Regions from separate parts of the Rhizobium sp. FG113 genome, predicted to be linked through region 1. Evidence: predicted binding sites of a transcription regulator. Region 1 holds the regulator's gene; each other region holds the start of a gene.

What was found. Region 1 encodes PhoB, which activates phosphate uptake and scavenging genes when phosphate is short. Its sites were predicted from a motif close to TGTCATNNANCTGTCAT; they were not measured.
Region 2: olsB (l-ornithine N(alpha)-acyltransferase) is a predicted target of PhoB. The motif match lies at 2,675-2,691, and genes of this name have one in related genera.
Region 3: phnF (phosphonate metabolism transcriptional regulator PhnF) is a predicted target of PhoB. The motif match lies at 2,742-2,758, and genes of this name have one in related genera.

What each region holds. Positions count from the first base shown of each region.
Region 1 is NZ_JBMDKV010000002.1:523,264-528,471, forward strand. It holds gene pstA (phosphate ABC transporter permease PstA) at 1-300, shown strand, start outside; gene pstB (phosphate ABC transporter ATP-binding protein PstB) at 315-1,130, shown strand; gene phoU (phosphate signaling complex protein PhoU) at 1,174-1,887, shown strand; gene phoB (phosphate regulon transcriptional regulator PhoB) at 1,924-2,607, shown strand; gene ACODTZ_RS09740 (GcrA family cell cycle regulator) at 2,690-3,235, opposite strand; gene ACODTZ_RS09745 (aspartate aminotransferase family protein) at 3,663-4,859, shown strand; gene argF (ornithine carbamoyltransferase) at 4,907-5,208, shown strand, end outside.
Region 2 is NZ_JBMDKV010000002.1:422,092-427,299, forward strand. It holds gene ACODTZ_RS09220 (NADP-dependent malic enzyme) at 1-1,539, shown strand, start outside; partial or broken gene ACODTZ_RS09225 (endonuclease domain-containing protein) at 1,584-1,709, opposite strand; gene olsB (l-ornithine N(alpha)-acyltransferase) at 1,752-2,627, opposite strand; gene ACODTZ_RS09235 (hybrid sensor histidine kinase/response regulator) at 2,737-5,004, opposite strand; gene lspA (signal peptidase II) at 5,060-5,208, opposite strand, start outside.
Region 3 is NZ_JBMDKV010000002.1:146,276-151,483, forward strand. It holds gene ACODTZ_RS07765 (2,3-bisphosphoglycerate-dependent phosphoglycerate mutase) at 1-299, shown strand, start outside; gene ACODTZ_RS07770 (winged helix-turn-helix transcriptional regulator) at 363-776, opposite strand; gene ACODTZ_RS07775 (oxidoreductase) at 863-1,729, shown strand; gene ACODTZ_RS07780 (hypothetical protein) at 1,813-1,971, shown strand; gene phnF (phosphonate metabolism transcriptional regulator PhnF) at 1,980-2,711, opposite strand; gene phnG (phosphonate C-P lyase system protein PhnG) at 2,828-3,313, shown strand; gene phnH (phosphonate C-P lyase system protein PhnH) at 3,313-3,936, shown strand; gene ACODTZ_RS07800 (carbon-phosphorus lyase complex subunit) at 3,940-5,049, shown strand; gene ACODTZ_RS07805 (alpha-D-ribose 1-methylphosphonate 5-phosphate C-P-lyase PhnJ) at 5,046-5,208, shown strand, end outside.

The DNA of each region.
Region 1 (5,208 bases):
CACGTTCTGCCGCTGGCAATGCCTGGCATCCTGACCGGCACCATCATCGGTCTGGCGCACGCGCTCGGTGAAACCGCGCCGCTGCTCCTGATCGGCATGGTCGCCTTCGTCGCCAATGCGCCTGCCACCCCGATGGATCCCTCCACGGCTCTGCCGGTGCAGGTTTACATGTGGGCAAACGAAGCCGAACGCGCCTTTGTCGAGCGCACGTCCGGCGCCATCATCGTCCTGCTCCTGTTCCTGATCGTCATGAACCTCGGAGCCATCCTCTTGCGTCGTCGCTTTGAGCGCCGCTGGTAAACGGAGTAAACATCATGAACATGTTGACGGAAGCAGCAGTTGAGAAGGCGCTAGACCAGAAGATGAATACCATTCCGTATAAAATGATCGGCCAGGACGTCTCGGTTTACTACGGCGAGAAGCGTGCGCTTTTCGACGTGAAGCTGAACATCCGCGAAAACACCGTGACGGCTCTCATCGGTCCGTCGGGCTGCGGCAAGTCCACCTTCCTGCGCAGCCTGAACCGCATGAACGACACGATCGACAACTGCCGCGTCACCGGCAAGATCACGCTCGATGGCGATGATATCTACGATCCGGATATCGACGTCGTCGAACTGCGCGCCCGCGTCGGCATGGTGTTCCAGAAGCCGAACCCGTTCCCGAAGTCGATCTACGAAAACGTCGCCTACGGCCCGCGCATCCACGGTCTCGCCAAGGCGAAGGCCGACATGGACGTCATCGTCGAGCAGAGCCTGCAGCGCGCCGGCCTGTGGAACGAAGTCAAGGACCGCGTGCATGAAGGCGGCACCGGCCTCTCGGGTGGTCAGCAGCAGCGTCTGTGCATCGCCCGCGCGATTGCCGTCAGCCCCGAGGTCATCCTCATGGACGAGCCCTGCTCGGCGCTCGACCCGATCGCGACCGCCAAGGTCGAGGAGCTCATCCACGAGCTGCGCGAAGCCTACACGATCGTCATCGTCACGCATTCGATGCAGCAGGCAGCCCGCGTCTCGCAGCGCACCGCCATGTTCCACCTCGGCAACCTCGTCGAGGAGAACGATACCGACAAGATGTTCACCAACCCGGATGATCCGCGCACCCAGGATTACATCATGGGCCGCTTCGGCTGATCTCCGAAACCGGTAAACCTCAGGACATTCAAGGATAAGCCCCATGGCATCGACACATATCTATTCCGCCTATGACGATGATCTCAAGTTCCTGACGCGCCGCATCTCCGAAATGGGCGGCCTCGCGGAACAGATGGTCGGCGACGCTGTTCGCGCGCTCGTCAACGGCGACACTTCGCTCGCCCAGAAGGTCATCTCCGACGACGTGATCCTCGATCACGCCGAGCGCGAGATCGGCGAGAAGGCGATCATCACCATCGCCCGCCGCCAGCCGATGGCTGCCGATCTTCGCGAAATCATGGGCTCGATCCGCATCGCGGCCGATCTCGAGCGCGTCGGCGATCTCGGCAAGAACACTGCCAAGCGCGTCATCGCGGTCCAGAGCACCGGCGTTCCGCGCAAGCTCGCCCGTGGCCTCGAGCATCTCTCCGAACTGGCGCTCGTCCAGCTCAAGGAAGTTCTCGACGTCTACACCAGCCGCGTTGCCGACCGCGCCAAGTCGATCCGCGAGCGCGATGAGGAAATCGACGCGATGTACACCTCGCTGTTCCGCGAGATGCTGACCTACATGATGGAAGATCCGCGCAACATCACCAGCTGCACGCATCTTCTCTTCTGCGCCAAGAACATCGAGCGCATCGGCGACCACGCCACCAACATCGCAGAGACCATCTACTACATGGCTACCGGCGCCCAGCCGGAAGGCGAACGTCCGAAGGACGACACCGCCAACACCGTCGGCGCGGTCACGGAATAAGCGTTCCGGACCCACGCCCCCAGGAGACCGAGACGAATGATCCCAAGAGTAGCAGTCGTTGAAGACGAAGAAGCACTGAGCGTGCTTCTTCGCTATAACCTTGAGGCCGAAGGCTTCGAAGTCGATACCATCCTTCGCGGTGACGAGGCCGAGATCCGGTTGCAGGAACGCACGCCGGACCTTTTGATCCTCGATTGGATGTTGCCCGGCGTATCCGGCATCGAGCTGTGCCGTCGCCTGCGCATGCGCCCGGAGACGGAGCGCCTGCCGATCATCATGCTGACCGCCCGTGGCGAGGAAAGCGAACGCGTTCGCGGCCTGTCGACCGGCGCCGATGACTATGTCGTCAAGCCGTTCTCGACGCCTGAGCTCGTCGCCCGCGTCAAGGCGATGCTGCGCCGCGCCAAGCCGGAAGTGCTCTCCTCGTTGCTGAAGTGCGGCGATATCGAGCTCGATCGCGAAACCCATCGCGTTCACCGCAAGAGCCGCGAAGTCCGCCTCGGACCGACCGAATTCCGCCTCCTGGAATTCCTGATGTCGTCGCCCGGCCGCGTCTTCTCCCGCTCGCAGCTGCTCGATGGCGTCTGGGGCCATGACATTTATGTCGACGAGCGCACCGTCGACGTTCACGTCGGCCGCCTGCGCAAGGCGCTCAACTTCTCGAACATGCAGGATGTCATCCGCACCGTTCGCGGCGCTGGTTATTCGATGGAAGCGTAAGGCGCTTCCATTTCATCCGATCCAACGAAAAACGGGCCCCGCGAGGGCCCGTTTTCTTGTGTTCCTTATCCGGCTTTCCGGGTCATGCGACCCGGTTGGCGGCCTTGCGGCGCTCGTTGACCGGCTGGTAGGCCATCCGCTGGTGGTAGGTGCAGTATGGCGAGTTGTCAGGGGACTCGCAGCCGCAGAAGTGAAAGTCATCCGTCAGCGGATCGCCGACCGGCCACTTGCACGTACGCTCGGTCAGTTCCGTAAGGCCGAGGCGGCGCGAGATCGGAACGACAACGTTGGAAGCCGGACGGTAACGGACTTCCTCGATCGCATCGATGTCCATCTCTTCCTTGAGAGCCACTGCGCCCTGCGGGCGGGCAACGGCGCGGCTTGGCGAGATGCGTGCGGAATTGAAGTTGCTGGCGGGGCGGGGCGTCGAAACCGCCGGGCGCTTCGGCGCCCGGGTCGCGGTCGTCGTGCCGCCGGCCTTGGCGCGGCCAGGCAGGTTCAGACGGTGGACCTTGCCGATGACGGCGTTGCGGCTTACACCGCCAAGTTGTGCCGCAATCTGGCTGGCGCTCAGGCCTTCGGCCCAAAGCTTCTTCAGTCTTTCAACGCGCTCGTCTGTCCAGTTCATGCCCTGTCTCCGCCTTATTGCGTTGGTGTAGGCAGAATCCCTCACCCATGGCACGGACGTGTCCGGACCAAGAAACGCTTGCTCGATTTTGGTGACTAGTTCCGCCGCATGCAGTCTAGTAATTGAGTTTTAACCTAGAGTGAGGGCGACTCCGTGACAAGAGTCGGTTGAATCGCGGCGAATCGATTTCTCGGTTTTCCCCAACTTGCTGGGTGAGAGAGTCATTTCTGCAACATTAGCTGTTGATAGCTCACCGGCACCCCGATGCTTGCTTGACGCATGCGACAAAAGCTCAGTTTTGTTGACATCGCACTGCGAAAAGACAATAGTGCCCCTCGCCGCCGAAAGGCGGCATTTTTCATTTCCGGGCACCCGCTTTTTAGCCGGAGTCCGGGCGATTATTGAGCGAATGACAGGAGATCGCGCCATGGCTGAAGCCGCGCCGCTTTATGATACCTACTCTCGTGCCCCGCTGCGGTTCGAGCGAGGAGAGGGCGTGTGGCTGATCACCGAAACTGGCGAGCGATATCTCGATTTCGGCGCGGGCGTTGCCGTGACCTCCGTCGGCCATAGCAATCCGCATGTCGTCGGAGCACTGAAGGATCAGGCCGATAAGGTTTGGCACCTTTCCAACATTTACGAGATCCCCGGTCAGGAGCGCCTCGCCAAGCGGCTTACGGATGCAACCTTCGCGGATAAGGTGTTCTTCACCAACTCCGGCGCCGAGGCGCTGGAATGCGCGATCAAGACCGCGCGCCGCTACCAGTATTCGAAGGGCCATCCCGAGCGCTTCCACATCATCACCTTCGAAGGTGCCTTCCACGGCCGCACGCTGGCGACGATCGCTGCCGGCGGCCAGGAGAAGTATCTCGAAGGCTTCGGCCCCAAGGCACCCGGTTTCGACCAGGTTCCCTTCGGTGATATCGAGGCCGTTCGCGCTGCGATCACCGATGCCACGGCCGGCATCCTGATCGAGCCGGTACAGGGTGAGGGCGGTATCCGCCCTGCGACCGTGGAGTTCATGAAGGCGCTGCGCCAGCTCTGCGATGAAAACGGCCTGCTTCTGATCCTGGACGAGGTTCAGACCGGCGTCGGCCGTACAGGCAAGCTCTTTGCTTATGAGCGGTTGGGCGTAACGCCGGACATTCTGGCCGCCGCCAAGGGCATCGGCGGTGGTTTCCCGCTCGGCGCCTGCCTTGCAACGGCTGAAGCAGCCTCCGGCATGAAGGCCGGCACCCATGGCTCGACCTATGGCGGCAACCCGCTTGCCATGGCTGTCGGCAATGCCGTGCTCGATGTGATCCTTGAGGAAGGCTTCCTGCAGCACGTCAGCGACGTGGCACTCGTCTTCCGCCAGGGGCTCGCATCGCTGAAGGACCGCTTCCCCGATGTGATCGAGGATGTCAGGGGCGAAGGCCTGATGCTTGGCGTCAAGGCGGCTGTTCCGTCGGCTGAGCTCCTGCAGGCCATCCGCGCTGCCAACCTGCTGGCCATTCCGGCCGGCGACAATGTCATCCGTTTGCTTCCTCCGCTCGTCGTCACCGCCGACGAAGCCCGCGAAGGCCTCGCACGCCTGGAGCGTGCCGCCGAGAGCGTGCGCGCCAAGGCAAAGAAGACGGCTTGAATGGATGGATGCCCGGCCGGATGGCGGGCGCAACAGGTTAAAGACAGATGGCTTCCCCAAAACACTTTCTCGATCTTTCCGCGGTAACCTCCTCCGACCTCAGGGTCATCATGGATGACGCCAAGACCCGCAAGCAGGCCTTCAAGGCCGGCCAGGGCGACAAGCCGCTGGCAGGCAAGATGCTGGCGATGATCTTCGAAAAGCCCTCGACGCGTACCCGCGTCTCCTTTGACGTCGGCATGCGCCAGCTCGGTGGCGAGACGCTGTTCCTTTCAGGCACCGAAATGCAGCTCGGCCGCGCCGAAACGATTGGCGATACCGCGAAGGTCCTGTCGCGCTATGTCGACGC
Region 2 (5,208 bases), 100 kb from region 1:
GCGCATGCGGTCAAGACCAAGGCGCGCACGCTGGAAGAAGCGATGAAGGGCGCCGACGTCGTCTTCGGCCTGTCGCAGAAGGGCGCCTTCTCCGAGGAGATGATCCTGTCGATGGCCGACCGTCCGATCATCTTCGCCATGGCCAATCCCGATCCCGAGATCACGCCGGAAGAGGTCGCGCGCATTCGCGACGACGCCATCATGGCGACCGGCCGTTCGGATTATCCGAACCAGGTCAACAACGTCCTGGGCTTCCCCTATATCTTCAGAGGCGCGCTCGATGTCCGCGCCACGACGATCAACGACGATATGAAGATCGCGGCCGTCCGGGCGCTGGCGAGCCTCGCCCGCGAGGACGTTCCCGACGATGTCGCCGCCGCCTATCAGGGCAACCGTCCGCGCTTCGGCCCGCAATACATCATTCCGGTGCCCTTCGATCCGCGCCTGATTTCGGCAATCCCCGTGGCCGTCGCCCAGGCTGCCATGGAAAGCGGCGTCGCCCGCAAGCCGATACCCGACATGGCCGCCTATGCCCGCGAACTGTCGGCGCGGCGCGATCTGATCGCCTCGACGCTGGCCAGCCTCTATGAGCGCGTCCGCCGCCATCCCAAGCGCGTTGTCTTTGCCGAGGCCGAGGAGGAGCAGGTCATGCGCGCCGCGCTCTCCTATGCCAACCAGCAGCTCGGCACCGCCATCCTGCTCGGCCGCGAGGATCTGATCCATGCGACGGCAGAGCGCGCCGGTATCGATCTCAACCGCCCCGGCCTGGAGATCGTCAACGCCCGTATCTCGACGCGGGTGGAAGCCTATATCGACTATCTCTACGCGCGCCTGCAGCGCAAAGGCTATCTCCACCGCGACGCCCAGCGCCTGATCCACAACGACCGCAACCACTTCGCGGCCTGCATGGTCGCGCTCGGCGATGCCGACGGCATGGTGACGGGGATCACCCGCAACTACTCGACTGCGCTCGAGGATGTTCGCCGCTGCATCGACGAGAAGCCCGGCCACCGGGTGATCGGCGTGTCGATCGCGCTCTGCCGCGGCCGCACCGTCTTCGTGGCCGACACCGCGGTCCACGACATGCCGTCCGCCGAGGAGCTTGCCGATATCGCGGTGGAGGCCGCCGGCTTCGCGCGCCGCATGGGCTACAATCCGCGCGTCGCCATGCTCGCCTACTCGACCTTCGGCCACCCCTCCGGCGAGCGTTCCGAGCGCGTCCGCGAAGCCGTCGCCATCCTCGACCGCCGCCATGTGGATTTCGAGTATGACGGCGAAATGGCGGCTGATGTGGCGCTGAACCGCAAGGCGATGGAGCAATACCCCTTCTGCCGCCTGTCCGGCCCCGCCAACGTGCTGGTCATGCCGGCGTTCCACTCGGCCTCGATCTCGACCAAGATGCTGCAGGAACTCGGCGGCTCCACCGTCATCGGCCCCATCCTCGTCGGAGTCGACAAGGCGGTACAGATCACCTCGATGGGGGCGAAGGACAGCGACATCGTGAACATGGCCGCGATTGCGGCTTATACGGGGTCGTGAGGTGATTATGGGGTGAGGTGGTTATGGGTGAGGGCGTGCCGTGTGGCCCCCTCATCTGGCTGCCGCCATCTTCTCCCCGCTGGGGAGAAGGGACTCGTGGCGGGCCGCTTGTTCCATCTTCCCTTCTCCCCAGCGGGGAGAAGGTGGCCCGAAGGGTCGGATGAGGGGGCTACACGGAAAACCGCTAAAGAAAGCTAATTACGCCACCGAAATCAGCTGGCAAACCGCCCGGCATCGGCACCGTAATAATTCACATACCGATCCGAAATGCTGGCGATCGGCAGAACGATCAGCACATCCGTCGTGTTGAACGACTTGTCGACCACTGCGGTGGAGCCGACCATGGCGCCGAGGCGCAGGTAGCCCTTGATCAGCGGCGGCAGGGCCATCAGCGCGCGCTTCGGATTGACGGCTTCGACCGGCATCAGGTCCATGTCGCGGGCGAGATGCGGCAGCGCATCGACAGCCCATTCGTCCTTGGCAGCGACGTTGTGGCGGAGGAACGAGAGTGCCAGCGCATGCTGTTCCGGGTGAATGCCGGGGAAGGAGGCGCAGCCGAACATCGCGCTCATGCCGTGCTTCAAGGCATAGGCCCAGTTTCCCTGCCAGAGAAGCTCGACGATGCGCTTGGTGCGGTAGTCCGGCAGCACGCAGGAGCGGCCGAGCTCCATGAAACGCTTATCCGGATGGCGCGCGATCAGCGTGTCGATGTCGAATTCGGAAGCCGAGTAAAAGCCGCCATTGGCCATCGCCACATCCTGCCGCAGCAGGCGGTAGGTGCCGACGATCTGGTCCTCGCTGTCGCCCTCGATCGAGCGATCGAGCACCAGAAGGTGGTCGCAAAAGTCGTCGTAGGCGTCGAAATCACGCTTGCGGCGCATCGCTTCCGCAGGCAGTTCGGCCTTCATCTCGTCCACGAAAACACGGTAGCGCACGGATTGCGCGGCATCGATTTCGCCAGGCGTACGGGCAAGGCGCGTCTCGAGATTGCCGATCCGGCCGAACACGTCGCTCTCGATCTGTTCGGCTTTCCGCGCAGGGGGAAGAGCCTCGACGAGGGTGTCACGGTTGCAGATATCTACGGACATGACGAATCTTTCATTGCCGGCTTTAGGACGCCATAAAACACTTATATGCGACAGCAAAGTGACATTTTAAACCCCCAGATACGCAAGAAACACATGGGTGGCTCTGGCGCTACAATGCCTCCGCGCGGCGTGCGGAGAGCGCGGCGACAGCCTGAACTTCCGTCAGCAGCCGTATGGGGTCTATGGGTTTCAGCATGACGCGGTTTGCCCCGTTCAGCAAGACTTGACGACGCGATTCATCGCGTTTGTCAGCAGTCAAAACGATGATCGGCACCGAGGGAACCTCAAGCCGGCGCTCATGGCCACGTAGCCGGCCAATCATTTCGATCCCGTCGCCGCCGGGCATGGAAAGATCGCTGATGACGATATCCGGCCGCACGCTGCCTTCCGCCAGCGCCGCATCGAGCAGCGCTTCGAAATGCTCGACATGCTGCACGCTATGGCCGGCTTTTTCGAGCATGGCGCGGATCAGCATGGCGTTGATCGGATCGTCCTCGGCAAGCACGATCTTCAGCCCGCTCTGGATGCCCGCCTCCGGGATGCCGGGGCTGAAGCCGGGCTGGTTGTCGTTCAGCGCATCGCGCTTTTCCATGCCGCGCATGCGACCGCGCAAGACGTCGATCAGCGATTGTTCGCGCAGCGGCCGGATCAGCCAGGCATCGAAGAGATCGAGCGAATGGGCGTTGCGCTCTTCCGGATTGACCAGGAAGATCTTGCGCAGGCCAAGGGCTGCGATATCCGTCCGGTCAGCCAAGTGTGCCGCGAATTCGGCCGACATGCGGTGGTCGACGATGATGTCGGTTGGACGCCGTCCGTTGGCCGCCATGTCGAGCAGGATCCAGCGCGCCGTCTCGCCATCCTCGACGAAGTGGCACTGGCCGCCGAGCGTGCGGATGGTCTCCGAAATCGCCATGCGCGCGGCACCGGCAGGTGCGAGCAGCACGACGAGATTGCCCGAGAGCAGCGTGTCGCGGCGGGCTGCGGGCTCTTCGTCTCCCTCGGTGCGGAAGCGGATGCAGAACTCGGTGCCGGTGCCCTTTTCGCTGGCGACGGTCAGCGCGCCGCCGAACTCGCGCATGATGCGCGCCGAGATGGCAAGGCCAAGGCCGGTGCCGTTGCTCTTCTCCACCATGGTGCCCGCCTGTTCGTATTCACCGAAGACACGCGCCTGCTCTTCTTCCGTCATGCCCGGCCCTGTGTCGGTGACGGTGATCGCAAGCTCGCCATCCTGCAGCGACACGCGAATGAACACGCCGCCGACCTGGGTGAATTTCACCGCATTGCCGATGACGTTGAACAAGACCTGGCGCAGGCGGGCCGCGTCGAAGTTCATGAGCTCGGGAACATCCGACGATACGGTCGAACCGATCTCGATGCCCTTCTCGTGGGCGCGGTGGGCGAGCATCTCGACAACGCTTTCAAGCAGCTTGCGCACTGATTCAGAGCGCGGCCGCAGCTGGAAGCGTCCGACCTCGATGGTCGAGAAATCGAGCAGGTCCTCGACCAGCTGGGTCAGCGCATGGCCGGACTGGCGGATGCCGGTGAGGTAATTGTCCTGCTCCTGCGTCATACGCGTCTCGGTCAAAAGATGCGTCATGCCGAGAATGCCCGAGAGCGGCGTGCGCAGCTCGTGGCTGACGGTCGCGAGCAGCCGCGATTTCGAGGCGCTGTTGAACTCTGCCTTCTGCCGCGCCTCTTCGCGCTCCTGCGCCGCGATCCGATCGGCCGTCACGTCGCGGGCGATGCTGTGCAGCAAGAGCTTCCCGTCCGAGGGGTTGCGGGTGACGACATCGCGCCAGAAGAAGATGCGCTGACCCTCGGGCGTCGACATCTCGACATCATAGCGATGCGGCTCCGTGCCGGGGCGAAAGGCGATGCCGATCTCCTCGCAGGTCTGCCCGATCGGGTTTAGCCGCCCGGTCAGCCGGCGGAACATGTCGTTTGCGGCAACGATCCGTCGATCCATCGTCCGGGTCACCGTGATGTCGCCGAGCGCGTCGTGGATGCTGGCAAACAGCGCGGCATCGCTTCCGCCGCGCGCGGTGTCGTCGCCGGCGCGGGCCTTGATGTGATGGCGGCGCGTCGAGAGAACGGCGAAGCAGACGATCGCGGCAAGAACCAGCCCGCCGCTGCCGATCGCGACCCAGAGCAGGCCGCCCATATAGCCGAGCGCGAGCAGGAGGATGGCGGAGAAAATGCCGGCGCCGCCGAGCCAGTAGGAGATCAGCTTGCGCGCGGAGGGGGTAACGACAGGGCTGTGTTCGGGGGTAGCGGGCGACATGTCAGCCGGGATCGCGGCCTGCTCATCTTGAGGATGAGCGGCAGGCGCGCCGAAGGCAGCGGCAAGCTTCTCGTGTAACTGACCCAGTCCGACCATAGGTTCAAATTAGCACGCCGGCTGTTCCAAATGCCTTCAGTAAACCGCTAAGATTTTACTTATCGGCGGTCTTGGGTTGCAATAGCTCGTCCAAAATCACGCATCCCGCGCCGATGGTGATGAAACTATCGGCCAAGTTGAAAACCGCGAACGACCATGTCTCGGTATAGAACAGGATGTAATCGATCACGTGTCCATAAAGGA
Region 3 (5,208 bases), 380 kb from region 1:
TCTGGCGCCGCTCCTATGACGTTCCCCCTCCCGGTGGCGAAAGCCTGCGCGACACCGGCGCCCGCGTCTGGCCCTATTACCTGACGGAGATCCTGCCCCGCGTGCTGCGCGGCGAAACCGTTCTGGTCGCCGCCCACGGCAACTCGCTGCGCTCGCTGGTCATGGTGCTCGACAAGCTCACCAAGGAACAGATCCTCGGCGTCAACCTCGCGACCGGCGTTCCCATGGTCTACAAGCTCAACGCCGACTCGACCGTCGCCTCCAAGGAAGTCCTCGGCGACATGTCCGGCGCGCACTGAATATCGATTGCGCCGCGCGTCTCCCCGATGCGCGGCGCCTCTCCGGATAGGCCGGAAAGTTCCTTAGTTTTCGGGTCCGTTTTCCGTCTGACCCTTCGGCTTCCGCGCCGCCTCGAAATCCGGCAGCCGGTTGGCGATCCATTGCCAGAGCCCCACCACTTCCACAAGCAACTCCCCGCCGAGCGGCGTCAGCTCGTATTCCACGCGCGGCGGTACCTGCGGGTAGAGCGTGCGCGTCACCAGCCCGTCGGCCTCCAGCGTGCGCAAAGTCTGCGTCAGCACCTTCTGGCTGATGCCCTCCACCCGTTCCAGAACCCGTGAAAAGCGCAGCGGCCCCTTGGCTTCGGCAAGGATATGCATGACACGCAGCGGCCACTTGGCGCTGGCGCGCTCCAGCATCTCGCGAGCGAGTGCGTCTTCGGCATCCGTCAGCGTCTCGCAGAAGTCGAATGTACCATCGTTTAGTTCGGTTACCATAAGGTATGTATAGATCCATCTGGTACCTTCTTTCAAGAAGATACCGTCAGGCCTATATGGTCTTTCGACGGATCAAGGAGATTTCGATGTCACAGGTTTGGTTGATTACAGGCAGTTCGCGCGGTCTCGGCAGGGCGCTTGCGGAAGCGGTTCTGGCTGAGGGGCACAATCTGGTCGCCACCGCGCGCAACCCCGCCCAGCTCGACGATATCAAGCAGCGTTACCCCTCGAGTGTCTTGACGATTTCGCTTGATGTGACCGACGAGCAATCGGCCGAGCAGGCGGTGAAGGCCGCGGTCGAGCGCTTCGGCCGGCTCGATGTTCTCGTCAACAATGCCGGCTATGGCGACGTCGGATCGATCGAGGATACCAGCCTCACAGATTTCCGCGCCCAGATCGAAACCAACCTCTTCGGCACCATCATCGTCACCAAGGCGGCATTGCCTCTGATGCGCGAGCAGGGCGCCGGCCACATCATCCAGGTCTCCTCCGTCGGCGGTCGCATCGGCCCGGCCGGTCGTGCGCCCTATGCGGCGGCGAAATGGGGCGTCGAGGGCTTCTCCGAGGCCTTGAGCCGCGAAGTCGGCCCGCTCGGCGTCAAGGTCAGCATCGTCGAGCCCGGTGGATTCCGCACCGATTTCGCCGGCGCCTCCACCACGTTGCGCGAAGGCCGCCCCGAATATGACGAAACCGTCGGCAAGATGGCCCGCTACCAGCGCGACTATGACGGCAGGCAGCCCGGCGACCCGGCAAAAGCCGCCGCCGCCATCCTCCACCTCGCCAGCCTCGCCAACCCGCCGCTGCGCCTGCCACTCGGCAGCGACGCCATCCGCGCCATCGAGCAGAACGACGCGCAAAGAGCCACCGAACACGCCACCTGGCGCGACCTCAGCCTCTCCACCGACTTCGATGCGGGCAATGGGGCAGGGCACTTTCCGTGGGAGGCGAGGTGAGGGGCGCGAAATATCGTCAAGCTCGCCGGGTTGAGGGCGATAGGAGTGGATGCTAGGTTGCGGGTCCAGCAGGAAGATACACAATGACGACCCGGCCTAAATTCAAGTCGGATGCCTTCGAGGCCATCCATTCTTCCGCGCAGGCGCTGTTCAAGGTCGGCGTCATCGATAAGTCAAAGCTGCGAGACTTCGATCAGGCATGTCTGACGGTCACCACGGCGATCAAGACCCCTAAGTCCTAGGATAACCCTCAATTCTCGATCGTAAACTGCACCCGGTCGGCCGCAAACCGCGTCACCGAATATTGCACCGGCACGCCGTCGAGATCGGTATTCATGGCCTTGGTGATCAGCACGATCGCCCCCGGCGTCAGCTCCAACGACGAGAGGTCTGCCGCCTCGGCGTGGGCGGCGGTGATTTCGGTGGTGGCGCGGACATAGTCGGATAGGCCGAGTTCGGCGAAGGCGCGGGTGATCGATTCCGTTTTCTCATAGGCGTCGGGCATGCCCGCGAAGCGCTCCGCCGGAAACCACGAGGTCGCGCTCGAGACCGGCCGCCCATCCGCCTTGCGCACCGTCTCCAGCCGGATCACTTTCGTACCCGGCGCAAGCTTCAGCCAGCGCGCCACCTCGTCGCTTGCCGCTTCCTCGCCATGGCCGAGCAGCAGCCCGCGTGTCTCGCGCGCCTGCTCGCCGATGCCGCTGTTGAAGCGCGTCCGCTTGCTGATCGGAAAGTTCAGCCGCTCCTTGCGCTCGATCAGCGTGCCGCGGCCCTGCACCGCGCGCACGATCCCCTCCTGCGCCAGCGCCGCGAGCGCGCTGCGCACCGTGTGCCGGTTGACACCGAACTGCGTGGCCAGCGTCATCTCCGGCGGCACCATGCCTGTTTCGTCATAGGCACCGGCGCTGATCGCCTGGCGAATCCGGTCGGCGATCTGCCGCCACAGCGCCACGCCCGTCTGTCTCTGAACCTGCCCAGCCATTTTAGCCCTTTATCTTATGCGCCCCCGAAATGTCACACGCTTGTCACCTCGGCGATTTAGGTCTAGGTATAGCTTGTATGGTTGTCTATATCAATAGACATTTAAAGGATGTGGCGATGACCTTAGCGGAAAAGAAGGTAGGCAAGACCGAGCTGAGTGAGGGTGACCGGGCGCGCAAGCGCACTGTCGATCTGCTCGCCCGCGCCGAGCGGCAGGAGCTGGAAGCGGCCTGGCAGGCATTGACGGAAAAGCCGGTGGCGCAAGCCGTGCGCGGCCCCGAAACTGGCCTCGTCATGGTGCGCGGCCGCATGGGCGGCGGCGGTGCCGCCTTCAATCTCGGCGAGGTCACCGTCACCCGCGCCACCATCCGCCTTGCTTCGGGAACCATCGGTCATGCCCAGGCGCTCGGTACCGATCGCGAAAAGGCCCGCCTCTCGGCGATCTTCGATGCGCTCTGGCAGGAACCGGCCACGCGCGACACCATCGAAACCACCCTGCTTGCGCCGATCGCGGCCCGCGTCGCCGATGCCGACGCTAGGAAGGCCGACGAGACCGCGGCCACCCGCGTCGATTTCTTCACCATGGTTCGCGGAGACGACTGATGCCCCTCAAGACCGAAACGCACAATGCCGATGCCCTGTCGGGCGGCTTCGCCGAGCCGGTGTTCCACGCCCAGAGCGTCTTCAAGCTGATGATGGATGCCATGGCCCGCCCCGGCACCATCCAGACCGTGTCGCCCGATGCCGAGCCGCCGGCGCCGCTTGGTATCGCTGCCGGCGCCATCGCGCTGACGCTGTGCGATCACGACACCCCCGTCTGGCTCTCGCCTGCCTTGGCCAAGTCCGCCACGCCGCAATGGCTCGGCTTCCACACCGGTGCGCCGGTCACGCCGGAAAAGGCCGAAGCCCGCTTCGCCTTCGTCGATGAAGGCGCCACGCTCTCCTCATTCGGCCTGTTTGCCTCCGGCACCCAGGAATATCCGGATCGTTCGACGACGCTCGTCATCGAACTGCCCGATCTCGAAGGCGGTCGCCGCCTCGCGCTGATGGGCCCCGGCATCAAGACCGTCACCGACGTCGCGCCGCTTGGACTGCCGGAACGCTTCCTGCATCTGTGGACGGAAAATCGCGCGCTCTTTCCGCGCGGCGTCGACATCGTGCTGACCTCCGGCAGCCGTTTCCTCTGCCTGCCGCGCACCACCAAGATCACCGCAACGGAGATGTGACCCATGTATGTTGCCGTCAAAGGTGGCGAGGCCGCCATTTCGAATGCCCACCGCCTGCTCGCCGATCGCCGCCGTGGTGATCGCGCGCTCCCCGCCATCGGCATCGAGCAGATCGTCGCGCAGCTGACGCTCGCCGTCGACCGCGTCATGGCCGAAGCCTCGCTCTACGACCGCACGCTGGCGGCACTCGCCGTGCGCCAGTCGCGCGGTGATATGATCGAGGCGATCTTCCTGCTGCGCGCCTACCGCACGACATTGCCGCGCTTCGGCTATTCGCAGCCGATCGATACGGCTCAAATGAAGATCGAGCGCCGCGTCTCCGCCACCTACAAGGACCTGCCCGGCGGCCAGCTGCTCGGCCCGACCTTCGATTACACCCACCGCCTGCTCGACCCCTCGCTGCTCGAGGATGGCGCGGTCGAAGAGCCGGTGCTGCGCGAGGCCGAAACCGGCCGCGTCATGCGCGTCTCCGAAATCCTTGCCCATGAAGGCCTGATCGAGGGCGATGGCGAAATGCCGGAGGATCATGAGATCGGCGATCTCACCCGCGAGCCAATGGAATTTCCGATGAGCCGCGACCTGCGCCTGCAGGCGCTCGCCCGTGGCGACGAGGGTTTCCTCTTGGCGCTCGGCTACTCCACCCAGCGCGGCTATGGCCGCAACCACCCCTTCACCGGTGAAATCCGCATCGGCGAAGTCGAGGTGGAGTTCGATGTGCCCGAGCTCGGTTTCGCTGTCTCGCTGGGGTCCATCCAGGTAACCGAATGCCAGATGGTCAACCAGTTCAAGGGCTCCTCCAAGGCGCCGCCGCAGTTCACCCGCGGTTATGGCCTGGTCTTCGGCCAGAGCGAGCGCAAGGCCATGTCCATGTCGCTGGTCGATCGTGCCCTGCGCGCCAGCGAGCTCGGCGAGGATATCACCGCGCCCGCGCAGGACGAGGAATTCGTCATCTCGCATGCCGATAACGTCCAGTCGACCGGCTTCGTCGAGCATCTGAAGCTGCCGCACTACGTCGATTTCCAGGCCGAGCTCGATCTCGTCCGCCGCATGCGCAACGACTTCGACGCCGCCCGCAATGGCAGCGATGACGATCTCAAGGAGGCAGCCGAATGAGCGATCTCGCCACGTACAACTTCGCCTATCTCGACGAACAGACCAAGCGGATGATCCGCCGCGCCATCCTGAAGGCGATCGCCATTCCCGGCTATCAGGTTCCCTTCGCCTCGCGCGAAATGCCGATGCCCTATGGCTGGGGCACCGGCGGCGTGCAGG